4 regions of the Streptomyces sp. NPDC088553 genome follow, and region 3 is predicted to be linked to each of the others. Evidence: riboswitches for the same ligand, from Rfam matches in the RefSeq annotation. Region 3 holds a riboswitch; each other region holds the start of a gene.
The links. A riboswitch is a leader RNA that binds a small molecule or an ion and turns the genes downstream of it on or off. The one in region 3 is predicted to bind cyclic di-AMP.

Region 1 (3,807 bases), on a different contig from region 3:
TCGAGGCGGCCGTCGACGAGGAGCTCGCCCGGTTCGCCGCCGAGGGCCCCACGCCCGAGGAGATGGAGCGCGCGCAGGCCCAGCTGGAGCGCGAGTGGCTCGACCGGCTCGGCACCGTCGCGGGCCGCGCCGACGAACTGTGCCGGTTCGCCGTGCTGTTCGGCGACCCGCAGCTGGCGCTGACCGCCGTCGACCGCGTCCTGGCGATCACCGCCGACGAGGTGCGGGAGGTCGCCGCGGCCACGCTGCGCCCCGACAACCGCGCGGTGCTGGTCTACGAGCCCCTGGCGGCCGAACAGAGCGAGAACGCCGACGGCGACGACGAGGAAGAGGGAGCGGACCAGTGACCGACGCCGCCGCGTCTTTGACGAGCATGGACTTCCACCCGCAGCCGACGCCCGGCGTCGCCCGGCCCTGGGCCTTCCCGGCCCCGGACCGCGGCGCCCTGGACAACGGCCTGACGGTGCTCACCAGTCACCGCCCCGGCCAGCAGGTCGTGGCCGTGGAGATCTTCCTGCCGGCCCCGCTGGACGCCGAGCCCGCCGGTCTCGACGGTGTCGCCACCATCATGGCCCGCGCGCTCTTCGAGGGCACGGACCAGCAGAGCGCCGAGGAGTTCGCGGCCGAGCTGGAGCGCTGCGGCGCCACGCTCGACGCGCACGCCGACCACCCCGGCGTACGGGTCTCCCTGGAGGTTCCCGTCTCCCGGCTGCCCAAGGCGCTCGGTCTGGTCTCCGAGGCCCTGATCGCCCCGGCGTTCCTCGAGACCGAGGTCGAGCGCCTGGTGCGCAACCGCCTCGACGAGATCCCGCACGAGACGGCCAACCCGTCCCGCCGCGCCGCCAAGCAGCTCTCCAAGGAGCTGTTCCCGGCCGAGGCCCGGATGTCCCGGCCGCGCCAGGGCACCGAGGAGACCGTCGAGGCGATCGACGCCGCCGCGGTCCGCGCCTTCTACGAGGCGCACGTCCGGCCCGCCACGGCCACCGCCGTGGTCGTCGGCGACCTCACCGGTGTCGACCTGGACAAGGTCCTCGCCGAGACCCTGGGCGCCTGGACCGGCGAGCCGGCCGAGCCGCTCCCGATGCCGCCGATCACCGCCGACGACACCGGACGGGTCGTCATCGTGGACCGTCCCGGCGCCGTCCAGACCCAGTTGCTGATCGGCCGGGTCGGACCCGACCGCCACGACAGCGTCTGGCCGGCCCAGGTCCTGGGCACGTACTGCCTCGGCGGCACCCTCACCTCGCGGCTCGACCGGGTCCTGCGCGAGGAGAAGGGCTACACGTACGGCGTGCGCGCCTTCGGGCAGGTGCTCCGCTCGGACGGCCGGGGGAACGGCGCCTCGATGCTCGCCATCAGCGGTTCCGTCGACACGCCCAACACCGGTCCGGCGCTCGACGACCTGTGGAAGGTGCTGCGGACGCTGGCCGCGGAGGGCCTCACCGACGCCGAGCGGGAGACGGCCGTGCAGAACCTGGTGGGGGTCGCGCCGCTCAAGTACGAGACCGCCGCCTCCGTCGCCGGGACGCTCTCCGACCAGGTGGAGCAGCACCTCCCGGACGACTACCAGGCCCAGTTGTACGCCCGGCTGGCCGAGACCGGGACGGTCGAGGCGACCGCGGCCGTGGTCAGCGCCTTCCCCGTGGACCGGCTCGTCACCGTGCTCGTCGGCGACGCGGCGCAGATCGCGGAGCCGGTGCGCGCGCTCGGGATCGGTGAAGTGACCGTCGTGACCGGCTGATTCACGCCGCCGACACGGCAAAGGAGGGCCCCGACGGCATAGTTCGTCGGGGTCCTCCCCTTTGTCCGTATTTTGATCAAGGATGGTTGTATGCCCTGTGGCATGTCTTACAAAATGTGTGTCCGGTTGGTGATTGGAAGACGATCCGCATAGCGTCGGTGCGTCTGTTCGTCAGTTGCACGTGCCGCACCCGCGGCATCGGACAGACATCGCCGAGTCCCCGTCAGGCGCGAGCCTGGGGAGCCGGGGACCCACACGTAGTCCCTGGGGTGAATCGGGCGCCTTCGTCTCGTACGGAGGGGCTCGTAGGAGACCTTCCTGCTCCGAACCCGTCAGCTAACCCGGTAGGCGAGAGGGAAGGAAAGGATCAGCCCCTACATGGCGTTCACCCGTGCCACCGGGAAGCATCGTGCTCCGAGCCGGATGGCGCGCCGCGGCGTGGGCATCGCCGGCGCGGCGACGCTCGCCACCACCGGCGTCATCGGAACCCTCGCTTCCCCGGCGCTCGCCGCCGACACGGACCACCGCTCGCTGGAGGACACCGGTCTCACCAAGGTGATCACCGAGGACTCGCTCGCCGAGCGGATCGACGCCCAGGCCGCCGCCCAGGAGCAGGAGGCCTTCGAGGTCGCCGCCAAGGCGAAGGCCAAGGCCGAGGCGAAGCGCAAGGCCGAGGCCCGTGCCAAGGAGATCCGCGAGGCCGAGCAGCGCGCGGCCCGTGAGGCCGAGCGTCGCCGCCTGGCCTCCTTCCAGCTGCCCGTCGAGGGCACGTACGTGTCCACCGGTTACAAGACCGGCGGCTCGCTCTGGTCCTCCGGCAGCCACTCCGGCATCGACTTCCACGCCGCCTACGGCAGCAACGTCGTCTCCGTCGGCTCGGGCACCGTCGTCGAGGCCGGCTGGGGCGGCGCGTACGGCAACAACATCGTCATCCGGATGAACGACGGCACGTACACCCAGTACGGTCACCTCTCCTCCATCGGGGTCTACGTCGGCCAGAGCGTCGAGCCGGGTCAGCGGATCGGCATCTCGGGCTCGACCGGGAACTCGACCGGACCGCACCTCCACTTCGAGGCGCGGACGACGTCCGAGTACGGCTCCGACATCAACCCGATCGCGTACCTGCGCGCCCGCGGCGTCAACGTCTGATCCAGGACGGATCCAGGACGCCCCTCGCGCAGGGGCGGAGCTTCCGCCCCCCCCGCATCGCAAAAGCCCCGGCTCGTACAGAGCCGGGGCTTTTCGTCGGTCCCGCGACATCGATATTCCGCCGGGGCATCGGAAATTCCGGCGTGCTGCAATAGAGTCGCAGATCGGGCGCAGAACAGGCGCCGTCGGAATTGACTCGCGCAGACCAAAGGCGGAGGTCGGACATGCGCATTCCCGCGCACTCGGTATGCACGGCGATCCGGGACGACATCGTCTCCGGCGTCTTCGAGCGGGGCAGCCGGCTGACCGAGGACCAACTGGCCCGCCGGTACGGGGTCTCCCGCGTCCCGGTCCGCGAGGCCCTGCGCACCCTGGAGTCCGAGGGCTTCGTCGTCTCCCGACGCCACGCCGGGGCGCATGTCGCCGAGCCCACCGAGCAGGAGGCCGCCGATCTGCTCGACATGCGGGCGCTGCTCGAACCGCTGGGGGCGGCCCGCGCCGCCCAGCGGCGCACGGAGGCTCACCTCAAGGTGCTGCGCGGGCTGGTCAGGCTGGGGCAGGAGCGGGCCAGGCGCGGCCAGGGCGACGATCTGCGCTCACTCGGCGGCTGGTTCCACGAGACGCTCGCGCAGGCCTCCGGCAGCCCGGCCCTGACGGCGCTGCTGACCCAGCTACGGCACAAGATCGCCTGGATGTACGCGGTCGAGCAGCCCGAGCGGCCGGTGGAGGCCTGGGCCGAGCACGGCGCGATCGTGGACGCCGTGGCGCGCGGTGACGCCGAGCGGGCGCGGTCGCTGACCGCGCTGCACGCGGAGCGCTCCCAGTCGCTGCACCGCCTCAAGCGGCCGGACCGCGGGCGTGTGAGGGTTTCGCAACACGCAGTCAACACGGCGAGTTCCCGGAATTAACGTGCGCAT
Region 2 (3,807 bases), on a different contig from region 3:
GCGGCCCACTTCTCGATCCACCCGCACCAGCACCGCGACACGGCCGCCTGGCAGTACACCGTCGACCCGGGCGGCACGGCCACCGACTACTTCAACATCGGCCTGGGATCGGGGTCCGGCAAGTACGACATCTCGATGATGGGCCCCAACCGCTTCCTGCGCCGGTTCATCGGGGACGCCTCCAAGGCCGGCAAGGCCATCGAGGTGACCTCCCGGTTCGCGACCGAGGCGGGGACGGGCCGGACGGCCCTGTGGTTCAAGCTGAGCAACACCTCGGCCGGACCGGTGACCTTCACGATCCGCTCGAACGCCTACCGCACCGACGGCCCCTGGACCTACACGGTCCCGGCCAACTCCACACGGGAGGACTTCTTCAACGCGGTCGCCTACAACAACGGCTGGTACGACTTCACCGTTCTGGCCGACATCGACGGGACCTGGTCGCGCCGGTACACCGGTCACATCGAGACCGGAGCTCCGAGCATCACCGGCTGATCCCGCCCCCGGATGCGGGGCGGCGGCCGCTTCGGCGCCGCCCCGCACCTGCGGACAGGCCATCAGGCATGGGGCGTCAGGGCCGTCAGCGTCCGGCGTGCGCCGCGCGGTGGATCGTCGCGTCGAGAAGGGCCACCGCCTCGGCGGCCGTACGGCCCGGGGCACGGTTCCACGGCCCGATCAGCTCGTGCCACCCCCGCGACCGGAGCTCGGCCATGATCCAGGCTGCCGCCTCGTTCATCGTGGCCGCGCTGCCGAAGCCGAGACGGTGCGCGGCGAGGAGGGCACCGCAGACACACCGGGCCCCGCGGCGGTCTCGCAGCTTGTACGGGGCGTTCTGCCAGCCCCACTCCGTCAGCACGAGGCGCGCGTAGCCGAGGTGGACCGAGGGGCGCAGCTCTGGCCGGCCGACACGGCGCCAGGCGTGCAGCCGGTCGGGCAGGACGGCCCCGATCCGGCCGGGGAGCCGATGCTCGGCGGGAGGGGACGGCGGCAGCGCTGCGAGCGCGTCGGCGACGAGCCGCTCCACCGGCACGGTGAGCAGGTCACGCCAGCTCTCCACGGCGGGCGCGGACACCGGCGGCTCGGTCCAGTCCGTGACGATCCGCTGCCAGGTGGCGCTCTCGTAGAGGGCGGCGGCCTCACGGTCGAGGGTCTCGGGGGTGAGCAGGGAGGCGGAGGGCGACATCCGGGCGGCTCCTCGGTCGGGGTGACTCCATCTTTCACGAGGAATGTCGGTTTTGCGACTTATGCCCTTGAGTGCCCACGCGGCCGAACGGGGCCTTATCGCCCACTACCCCATTAACAGAATTAACGTGCATATTCGGACATTGAGCACCTGGTGATGCGACTCACTTTCCAGAAGACTCCCCGGTGATCGGAATCCGCGCAGGCCGTGCGGGACAAGGAAGTTCGATGCGCGGGAGTCGCCCTCGATCTTGAATTCCATGAATTCGGTGATCCTTTCACCGACCCCTGGACCCAGATCCTCTTGTTCTCGGTCGCATTACTGGCCTACGGTCACCTCCATTCGAGCGGATCGCCGAATCCTGCCACCGTTCGAAATACCTCCCTTTCACCCGACGGCAGGAGCGGGGGACCCACGAATACGCCGGCCCGGATTCCGGAACGGCTCGGGGTGAAGCCGCGTGCGCGCGGCCGGACATCTCCAGTCCGAACCCGACAGCTCACCCCGAAGGCGCCGGAGAGGAATCCCGTCATGCCTGCTCACGGTAAGCACCGCCGCCCCCGCCGCCGCCCCGTCTCGCGTGGACTCGCGCTCGTCGGCACGGGCGGAGCCGCTCTCGCCCTCCCGCTCATCGCCCCGGCTGTGGCCGGCGCCGCGCCTGTCTCCGGAGCTCCGGAAACCGCCGCCAAAACCATCACCGCCCCCGCCGCCCCGGTCGCCACGAAGGCCGCCGCGAAGGCTCCCGCCGCTCCCGCCGCCGCGCGCACCTACACGGTCGTCAGTGGCGACTCGCTTTCTCTGATCGCCCAGAAGAAGGGAATTCAGGGCGGCTGGAAGGGTCTTTACCGCGCCAACAAGAGCGTCGTGGGTGACAATCCGTCACTTATTCACCCGGGCCTCGAACTGACGCTTCGTCCGGGTTCCGTGAAGGTCGCCGCTCCCGCGAAGGCCGCGGCTCCCACGAAGGCGAAGAAGACCGCCACGACCGAACGGGCGAGCCGCTCCGAGCGCCGGAGCGCCACCCCGGCCGTCGCCACCACCGGTGCCTCGGCCGCCGCTCCCGCGGCCGCCGCCGCTCCGGTCCAGGCCGTGCCCGTCGCCGCCACCCAGTACGCGAACAACCTCGACGGCTGGATCCGCGAGTCGCTGGACATCATGGCCCAGCGCGGCATCCCCGGCTCGTACGAGGGGATCCACCGCAACATCATGCGGGAGTCCTCCGGCAACCCCCAGGCCATCAACCTCTGGGACTCGAACGCCGTGGCCGGCACGCCCTCCAAGGGGCTGCTCCAGGTCATCGAGCCGACCTTCCTGGCCTATCACGTGCCCGGCACGTCGATGGACCTGTTCGACCCGGTCGCCAACATCACCGCCGCCTGCAACTACGCGGCCGACCGCTACGGCTCCATCGACAACGTCAACGGCGCCTACTGATCCCGGAAGTGCCCGGTGAACCAGGAGGTGGCGAGCTCCGCCACCTCCTCCAGGGCACCCGGCTCCTCGAAGAGGTGCGTGGCGCCCTCCACGACCTCCAGCCGGCTCTCGCAGCGCAGCAGCGACTCGGCCCGCCGGTTGAGGTCCAGGACCAGCGCGTCCCTGCCTCCGACCACGAGCAGCGTCGGGGCCTTCACCCGCGCCAGGTGGTCGGCCGCGAGGTCCGGCCGGCCACCGCGTGAGACGACGGCGGCCACGGAGGACTCGGGGTCGCCCGCCGCCCACAGCCCGGCGGCCGCTCCCGTACTGGCCCCGAAGTAGCCCAGCGGGAGACCGTCGCTCTCCGGCCGCCCGGCGAGCCACTCCGTGGCGCGGGCGAGCCTGCCGGCGAGCAGCGGGGTGTCGAAGACATGCGCCCGGTCGACCGCCTCGGCCTCGGTGAGCAGGTCGAACAGCAGCGTTCCGAGTCCCGCCCGGTTGAGCGCCCCCGCCACCGCCCGATTGCGGGGACTGTGGCGGCTGCTCCCGCTGCCGTGGGCGAACAGGACGATGCCGGTCGCGCCCTCGGGCACCGCGAGTCGTCCGGCGAGCGTGACACCGTCGGCGACGGGGATCCGTACGTCCGCGTCCTGGACGACCGGTCCGTGCGCGGCGCGGATCCGGTCGAGACAGGCGATGACCTCCGCGTCCGGGGTCTGCGTGAAGTCCTGGTAGAACTGTCCGATCGCGTAGAAGATCTCCGGCGCGTGCACGCTCACCGTCTCGTCGGCCTCACCCCCGAGCCGGGCCGTCCATCCGCGGGGCGCCACCGGCACCGCGAGGATGATCCGGGCGGCGCCCCGGGCCCGTACCACCCGGCAGGCCGCCAGCGCCGTGGCGCCCGTGGCGAGACCGTCGTCCACGACCAGGACCGTTCGGCCTCCCAGGGGAACGGAAGGCCTGCTGCCCCGATAGCGGCGGGCCCGCAGATCGAGCTCGGCGTGCTCGCGCTCCTCGACCGCGGCCAGTTCACGCGCCCCGACCCCGGCCTCGTGGAGCACCCGCTCGTTCACCACCCGTACGCCACCCTCGCCGAGCGCGCCCATCGCCAGCTCCGGCTGCTGGGGCACCCCCAGCTTCCGCACCAGACAGATGTCGAGCGGGGCATCGAGGGCGTCGGCCACCTCTGCCGCCACCGGCACCCCACCCCG
Region 3 (3,807 bases):
GACGACGCCCACGGGGGCGGCGGGCTGATGTGGGACTTCGGTAAGACCCTGGTGAAACAGGCGGTCGCCCAGCGCTGACCGCTGACCGCCGAACGTACGACCCCGGGTTTTGCCTCTGAGGCAAGAAACTTGCCTCAGAGGCACGATCCTGGCGGAATGGACGCATGGACCACGTCCCCGGGGAAGCCTCCCCGGACCCCGTCACCCCGGCTCCCGGTGCCCCTGGCACCGTCGGCCCCGACGTCCTGCCCGACGTCGCCCCGCAGCTGCGGGCCCTGCGCCGCCGCCGGGCACTCACCCTGGAGGCCGCCGCCCAGCGGGCCGGCCTCTCGCCGGCCCACCTCTCGCGTCTGGAGACGGGGAACCGGCAGCCCTCGCTCCCGATGCTGCTGGCCCTCGCCCGTATCTACGGTACGACGGTCTCCGAGCTCCTCGGCGAGACGCCTCCCGAGCGCGATCCCGTCGTCCGTGCCGGGCGCTCCGAACCCGTCGAGGCCGACGGCTGGATCTACCGCCAGGCGGGCGGTGCCGGGCGGGCCCTGCAGTGTCTGCGGGTCCACGTGCCGTACGCCACCCGGGGTGACATCGTGCGCGTCCACGCCGGCGAGGAGTGGATCCACGTCCTGGAGGGCCGGGTGCGGCTCGCGCTCGGCGAGGCCGTCCACGTCCTCGATCCCGGGGACAGCGCGCACTTCGACTCGCTGACCCCGCACCGGATCGGGGCGGCGACCCCCGGCGGGGCCGAGCTGCTCTTCGTCCACACCCTGATGCAGAGCCCCGTCGCCGAGCTGTGTCTCGGCGACGGAACTCCGCACCGTCGCTGATCCCGCGCATTTCCTTCGACAGAAAAGGACCGAGATGTCCGAGAAGTCACGAGCTGTCACCGGCGAGGAGCGAGGCGAGGGCAAGTTCCCCAAGGGTCTCGTCCTGCGCCTCTTCGCCTACCTGATCGCCGGCCACCTCTTCGCCGGCTTCCTCTACCTGCTCTTCATGCTCGGCGGGCAGAACCAGTAGGTCCTGGTCACGCCTCCGTGAGCAGCCGCTCGCGCAGTCGCTCACGGGTCTCCGGGGACAGCTTCAGGCCCTTCGAGAGGTAGGCGTCCACCGAGCCCCAGGTCGCCTCGATCGTCTCGAAGGCGCCCCGCAGATACTCCACCCGCGCGTCGAACAGCGGGCTCAGCAGCTCCATCACCTCGGGCGACATCGCGTCCGGGGCGGTGGAGCTGCGGCGTACCTTGTAGCGGCGGTGCGGGTCGTTCGACTTCACGTAGTCGGCCTCGATCGCCTCCCGCTCGACCCCGAGGGCCAGCAGGGTGATCGCGATGGACAGCCCGGCGCGGTCCTTGCCGGCCGCGCAGTGCATCAGGGCGGGGAGGCTGTCCTCGGCCAGCGCGTGCAGGACCCGGCTGTGCTCCGTGGTCCGCTCGACCACCATCTTCCTGTACGAGTCGGACATTCGGGTCGCGGCCTTGCCGTCGCCGAGGATGCCCCGCAGCTGCTCGATGTCGCCGTCGCGGACCAGCTTCCAGAACTCCTTTCCGTCGGCGGGGTCGTTGAGGGGTATGTTCACGTTCCGTACACCCGGAAGATCGACGTCCGGGCCCTCGACATGCCGGTCGGCGAGGTTCCGGAAGTCGAAGACGGTGTGCAGGCCGAGCGAGTCGAGGAAGGCGATGTCCTCCTCGGTGGCGTGGGCGAGGTGGCCGCTGCGGTAGAGGCGGCCGGGGTGCACGGCACGCCCGTCCGTCGTCGGCAGGCCGCCCACGTCCCGGAAGTTGCGGACCTCGGCCAGCTCGGGTTCGTTCGCTTCGATGGGCGGGACCTGCGGCAGCTGCTGCGTCACGGATGCTCCTGGTGGTCGACGTTCGGGTGCCCGACGCGAGATCGGTTCCAGGGGCAATCATCCAGGTGGGGCCGCGATGGTGCACCCCCCAGGACGGGAATGGGTGATCTGTCCGAATTGAGGCCTTGCGTATAACGCGACCTGTTTACAGGCGAGATGGGCTTCGACGCGTGAGCAGGGTCATAGAAGTGACGGATCGTGGCCGACGGGCCCGAGCAATTGCCGTACGTAAAACGGAAATCGAGGGTCCGTCATCCACGGAGGGTGACCGGAATTCCGGGTGAAAGGCCGTAGCCGGAAAGCCGGGAGAAATCATTGGCTTGTTCGCGCCGACCCCGCTCGTCTAGCGTCACCGTCAATCCGGTCGGACCGCCGAATCCTGCCACCGTCCGGAATTCCACTCATCCCATGCGTGGCAGGAGCGGGGGACCCAGGAAGTACGCCGGTCCCGCGACGCAGGACGGCTCGGGGTGAAGCCGCGTGAGAGCGCGGCCGGACATCTCCAGTCCGAACCCGACAGCTCACCTCGTAGGCGCCGGAGAGGAATTCGCCATGCCCGCGAAGGGTAAGCACCGCCGCATCAAGTCCAACCGCCTCACCCGCGGAATCGCCGCCGCCGGTACGGGAGGCGCCGTCGTCGCCCTCCCGCTCCTCGGTGCCACCGGCGCCCACGCCGCCGAGCAGGCCGCCCCGGCCGCCGCTCCCGGCCAGGCCGTCAGCGCCGCCGCCCAGGTGAAGGCCCCCGCCGTCGCCAAGGCGGCGCCCGCCGCCGCGAAGGCCGCTCCCAAGACGTACTCCGTCGTGCGGGGCGACTACCTGTCGAAGATCGCCGCCGAGCACCACCTCACCGGTGGCTGGCAGAAGCTGTACGCGGACAACCGTCAGGTCGTCGGCGAGAACCCCTCGCTCATCCTGCCCGGTATGAAGCTCACCCTCGGCGCCAAGAGCACCGCCAAGGCCGCCGCGCCGAAGAGCGCCGCGCCCAAGGCCGCCGCCAAGAGCTCCGAGAAGAACGGCGACACCTCGCGCGCCTCCCGGAGCAGCGAGCGCTCGGCCGCCCCGGCCGCGAGCGCCCCGGCCGCGGACACGTCCACCGCGAAGACCGCGCAGTCCTCCGGCGCCGCGACCTCCGCCTCCGGCTGGTTCGCCCCGGTCAACGGCGGCATGTCCACCCCGTACCGCGCCGCCGGCTCCATGTGGTCCTCCGGCTACCACACCGGTGTCGACTTCATGGCCTCCACCGGCACGACGATCGTCGCGGTCGGCCCCGGCACCGTCTACTCCGCCGGCGACGGCGGCGCGTACGGCAACCAGGTCGTCATCCAGCACGCCGACGGCACCTTCTCGCAGTACGCCCACCTCTCCTCGATCTCCGTCTCCGCCGGCCAGACCGTGAGCGGCGGCGAGCAGATCGGCCTCTCCGGCGCGACCGGCAACGTCACCGGCCCGCACCTGCACTTCGAGATCCGCACCGGGCCGGACTACGGCTCCGACATCGACCCGATCGCCGCCCTTCGTCAGCACGGTGTGAACATCTGACGCTCCGTCGCCACCGGCGTCACCGGTCGTCGCCCCGAGGCCCGGCACACATGTGCCGGGCCTCCGGCGTGTTCCCGGTCTATTCCGGCTTGGCAAATTCTTTATCGGTGGCATATATCACCCGACGTCAACCCCTCCTTACGGTCGCGTAGGTCACATCCGAAGGGGAAGGATGTGCTCCCGTGGCAGACGATTCGAGATCAAGAGACAAGAACGCATTCGGGTCGTACGCGGCGATCGGTGACAGCTTCACCGAGGGCGTCGGAGACCCCGGGCCCGACGGGACGTACGTCGGCTGGGCGGACCGCTTCGCGGTGCTGCTCGCCGACCAGCTGCCGGAGCACGACGCCTTCCGCTACGCCAACCTGGCCGTACGCGGGCGCCTCCTCGACCAGATCGTGGCGGAACAGGTCCCCCGGGCGAAG
Region 4 (3,807 bases), on a different contig from region 3:
CTTTCCTCCGCGGTCGACGATCTCGCAGCCGAGGTGAGGCGGCTCAACGGCGGTCAGGGACTGCCGGTTGTCTTCGACGGCGTCGGCGCGCACACCTTCGATGCGAGCCTCGCCAGCCTGCGGACCCGCGGCCATCTCGTGCTCTTCGGCGCGGCAAGTGGTGCCGTGCCGCCGTTTGATCCGATTCGGCTCGCCCACGGCGGTTCGCTGACCCTGATCCGGCCCAGCCTCGGGGACTTCATCGCCGATCGGTCCGAACTGCTCCGACGGGCCGCCGATGTGTTCGAGTGGGTGCGCTCCAAGGCGCTTGAGGTCACCGTAACGGGCCGCTACGCATTGTCCGAGGCCGCCCAGGCCCACAGCGATCTGGAGGCTCGGCGTACCACCGGCAAGCTGCTCGTCGTTCCCGATGCGGCCGCTGTCGGGCGCCGCGGGGAGACGCTGAGCTGATCACGGGTGACGAGGTCGGGGATCTCGGAGCCGGGTCACACCCCTTCAAGATCCCTCAGCCGAGACTGGCTCACCCGTCCACGACCTCCCGGGACGGAACAGCTGGGGCCCGTCCGGCGGATCAGGGCCGGACGGGCCCAGGGCGGGCAGACCCGGTCGCCTTCGTGGCGACGCGGGTGGGTCAGAGGCTCAGGCCCTTGGAGCGCAGCCACTCCGCCGGGTCGAGGCCGGAGCCGCCGGGGGTGTGCACCTCCATGTGGAGGTGGGCGCCGGTGACGTTGCCGGTGGCGCCGACGCGGCCGATGGTCTCGCCGGTGCCCACGGTCTGGCCGGCGGAGACCGTCATGGAGGACATGTGGGCGTACCAGATCTCGGTGCCGTCCGAGAGCTCCAGGACGACGCGGTAGCCGTACGAGCCGGACCAGCCCGCCGACTTGACGGTGCCGCTGTGGACGGCCTTGAGCGGGGTGCCGGTGGGGGCGGCGAAGTCGAGGCCGGTGTGGTAGCCGGAGGACCACATCGACCCGGACTGCATGTAGGTGGCGCTGAGGCTGTACGAGGAGAGCGGCAGCGTGTAGCTCGCGGCCAGCTTGGCGAGGCGCTCGGCCTCGGCCGCCGCCTCGGCCTTCGCCTTCGCCTCGGCTTCCGCCTTCGCCTTGGCCTCCGCCTCGGCCTTGGCCTTCGCCTCGGCGGCCGCCTTCTCCGCCGCGTCGGCCTTGGCCGCGGCCTCCGCGGCGGCCTTCTCGGCCGCCGCCTTCTCCGCCGCGGCCTTCTCGGCGCCGTCGGCGGAGGCCTGCTGCTGCTCGGCCTGCTGGAGGATGCGGGCGCGCAGGGCCTCGCCCGCGTCGCCGGCGCCGGTCGCGGCCTTCGCCGCCGGACCGTCCTGGGTGACCAGGCCGGCCTGCCGCATCTGCGGGGTCCCGGTGCCCTGCTCGTCGTCGAGGGTGGCGTACGCGGTGCTGGTGAGCGGGTTCGGGTTGGCGCGGGCCGCGCTGACCGTCTCGTGGCTCTCCTCGGGGAGGAGGTCGCCGACACCGGGGAGGTCGTGGGCGTCCGGCAGGTTGAGGTCCGGGAGCGATATCGCCACCGGGGGCTTCTCCTGCGCGGTGGCGAGGCCACCCGCGCCGACGGCCGCGATCACACCGACGCCGAGGACGGTGGAGGAGCGGGCGAAGTTGGAGCGCTGCTTGACGACACGGTGGCGGCCGCCGGAGCGGCTCTCGGCGCGGAGGGATCCCTCGGTGGGGTTCCACTCGGTGTCCGGGGCGGCAGGACCCGCACCACCACCGAAGGCATCGAAGGGGGCTTCGGGTGCGGGAGTGTTGGACGCCACGAAGGCGCGCTCCTTTCCTTCCTTCTCGCCTACCGGGTTAGCTGACGGGTTCGGAGCAGGAAGGTCTCCTACGGGCACGTCGCACGGGTGCGATGGGCTCGATTCACCCCAAGTGGTGGTTCCCCGGTTCCTTTTCAGGATTCGGCGCGTGCGCACGGTGCCGTCTCTTGCGACGGCTGGGACGACCGCACTGCGTTATCGAACGTTAATAGACACGGGGTGTCGATTCCAAGCTGTTCCTCTTGATCATTCATTGAATTGGGCGGTAATGGCCCGAGTTGACCGCCCTTCAGCAGGGGAAGCCAAAACCCTCGCGATCTGACGTTATGTCAATTGTTATCGCAGTGACACCTCGCGACTACGGCTGGTGACCGGGCCCGCCGCCGGGCGATCCGGACCCGCCGGGCGGCACCACCGGCATCGTCCGGCGCCGCTCCGGCTGCCCCGTCGCCGGCCGGCTCAGCGCGAGCAGCGCCATGTCGTCGGTCGACCCGCCGCCGGTGTGCAGCCGTACGTCGTCCACGAGCGCGTCGAGCAGTTCCTCCGGCCCGGGGAAGATCCGTCCGGCGAGCCGTTCCCCCGGGTCGTAGAAGACGCCCTCGGCGTTCCGCGCCTCCGAGAGACCGTCGGTGTAGAAGAGCAGCGTCGCGCCCGGCGGATACGGCCGCGCCTCGGCCCGGTCCGGCCACGACGCCAGATCGCCCATGCCGAGCGGCAGCGCCGGCTCGCCGGGCTCCATCGTGTCCAGGCTCCCGTCCGTGTACAGCATCAGCGGAGGCGGGTGCCCGCGGTTGACGACCCGTACGAAACCGTCGAAGGTGCCGCTCCCGTCACCGCGCGGGATCTCGGCGAGGACGGCCGTGGTGAACCCCTCGAAGGCATCGAGCCCGTGCCGGCGGGTGCCCTCCCGGGCGAGGGCCCGCTCCAGCCGCTGCGCCACGCCCTCCAGGGTCCGTTCCTGCTCGGCCGCCTCCCGGAACGCCCCGATGACGACGGCGACGGCCTCGACCGCGTCCATGCCCTTGCCGCGGACGTCGCCGACCACGAGCCGTACCCCGTAGGGGGTGTCCTGGACGGCGAACAGGTCGCCGCCGATGAACGCGTCCGCCTGCGCCGCCTCGTACCGCGCCGCGCACTGCAGCCCGCCGATGCGCTCGGCGGGCGTCGGCAGCACCGCCTTCTGCGCGGTCTCCGCGATGACCCGCGCCGAGGCGAGCCGCTCGCCGCTGCGGAGGACGACCCGGTTGATGAGCACCGCGAGCACCGCGACCGTGAGCACGGTCAGGAACTCGGTGAGCGACGGGATCTCGGTCGCGGTGTCGTTGTAGATGTGCAGCCCGACGGAGGCGAGGACGGCCGCGATCCCGGTGAGCAGCGTCGTGAGGGTGGAGGAGAACGGGGCCGCGATCAGCGGGGCCGCGGAGAACATCGGCGCCGCGCTGTACTTGGGCGGCGTCAGGACGTCGAAGAAGACACCGCCCACGATGATCAGCGGCGGCAGCGCCCGGATGAACCTCCGGGCACCGCCGTACGGGCGACGGCCCTCGCCGCCCCGCCGCCCGCCGATCGCTCCTGGGGGGTGCCCCACCTGTGCTCTCCTGCCCGGTCCGTACCCGGCCGCGGCCCGTACCGCGCCCTCCCAGGGTGGCCGCCGCCACCCGGGGCGGCGACTCCCACGGGGCCGACTGGCGTACGGACCGGAGGGCCGGGCCCGGCCACGCGCGCGGGGAGCCTGGCCGGGCGCGGCCACGCGCGCGTACGGGCGGGTAGGGGCCCGGCCCCGGCTCAGTCCGCCGGCGCCGCTCCCTCCGCCAGCCGCCCGCCCCTCGCCAGGAGGGCCATCGCCGCGGCGCACCCCAGCCCCACCGCGCACAGCGCGAGCCACGGCACCGCCGACCAGCCGGTCACGTCGAGCAGCGCGCCCGTCCCCAGGTTCCCGAGGGTGATCCCGATCCCGCACACCGTGTTGTAGAGCCCGTAGTGGGTGGCCACCCAGCGCCCCCGGGACAGGGCGACGACGGTGT

Region 1: it holds a riboswitch for cyclic di-AMP, as region 3 does, so the genes downstream of both, ACIP8Z_RS36565 (M23 family metallopeptidase) here and ACIP8Z_RS11850 (peptidoglycan DD-metalloendopeptidase family protein) in region 3, are expected to answer to the same signal.
Region 2: it holds a riboswitch for cyclic di-AMP, as region 3 does, so the genes downstream of both, ACIP8Z_RS06590 (transglycosylase SLT domain-containing protein) here and ACIP8Z_RS11850 (peptidoglycan DD-metalloendopeptidase family protein) in region 3, are expected to answer to the same signal.
Region 4: it holds a riboswitch for cyclic di-AMP, as region 3 does, so the genes downstream of both, ACIP8Z_RS20600 (M23 family metallopeptidase) here and ACIP8Z_RS11850 (peptidoglycan DD-metalloendopeptidase family protein) in region 3, are expected to answer to the same signal.

Annotation. Positions count from the first base shown of each region.
Region 1 covers NZ_JBIVMG010000016.1:147,982-151,788, forward strand. The annotation lists gene ACIP8Z_RS36555 (M16 family metallopeptidase) at 1-347, shown strand, start outside; gene ACIP8Z_RS36560 (M16 family metallopeptidase) at 374-1,741, shown strand; cyclic di-AMP (ydaO/yuaA leader) riboswitch at 1,942-2,107, shown strand; gene ACIP8Z_RS36565 (M23 family metallopeptidase) at 2,120-2,890, shown strand; gene ACIP8Z_RS36570 (GntR family transcriptional regulator) at 3,115-3,798, shown strand.
Region 2 covers NZ_JBIVMG010000002.1:312,820-316,626, forward strand. The annotation lists gene ACIP8Z_RS06580 (phosphocholine-specific phospholipase C) at 1-495, shown strand, start outside; gene ACIP8Z_RS06585 (hypothetical protein) at 581-1,183, opposite strand; cyclic di-AMP (ydaO/yuaA leader) riboswitch at 1,526-1,709, shown strand; gene ACIP8Z_RS06590 (transglycosylase SLT domain-containing protein) at 1,715-2,617, shown strand; gene ACIP8Z_RS06595 (phosphoribosyltransferase family protein) at 2,611-3,807, opposite strand, start outside.
Region 3 covers NZ_JBIVMG010000003.1:564,507-568,313, reverse strand. The annotation lists gene ACIP8Z_RS11870 (aspartate aminotransferase family protein) at 1-78, shown strand, start outside; gene ACIP8Z_RS11865 (helix-turn-helix domain-containing protein) at 165-824, shown strand; gene ACIP8Z_RS11860 (DUF6126 family protein) at 859-1,014, shown strand; gene ACIP8Z_RS11855 (tyrosine-protein phosphatase) at 1,022-1,843, opposite strand; cyclic di-AMP (ydaO/yuaA leader) riboswitch at 2,204-2,391, shown strand; gene ACIP8Z_RS11850 (peptidoglycan DD-metalloendopeptidase family protein) at 2,396-3,382, shown strand; gene ACIP8Z_RS11845 (SGNH/GDSL hydrolase family protein) at 3,565-3,807, shown strand, end outside.
Region 4 covers NZ_JBIVMG010000006.1:22,775-26,581, forward strand. The annotation lists gene ACIP8Z_RS20595 (quinone oxidoreductase family protein) at 1-450, shown strand, start outside; gene ACIP8Z_RS20600 (M23 family metallopeptidase) at 632-1,783, opposite strand; cyclic di-AMP (ydaO/yuaA leader) riboswitch at 1,795-1,940, opposite strand; gene ACIP8Z_RS20605 (PP2C family protein-serine/threonine phosphatase) at 2,142-3,371, opposite strand; gene ACIP8Z_RS20610 (MFS transporter) at 3,569-3,807, opposite strand, start outside.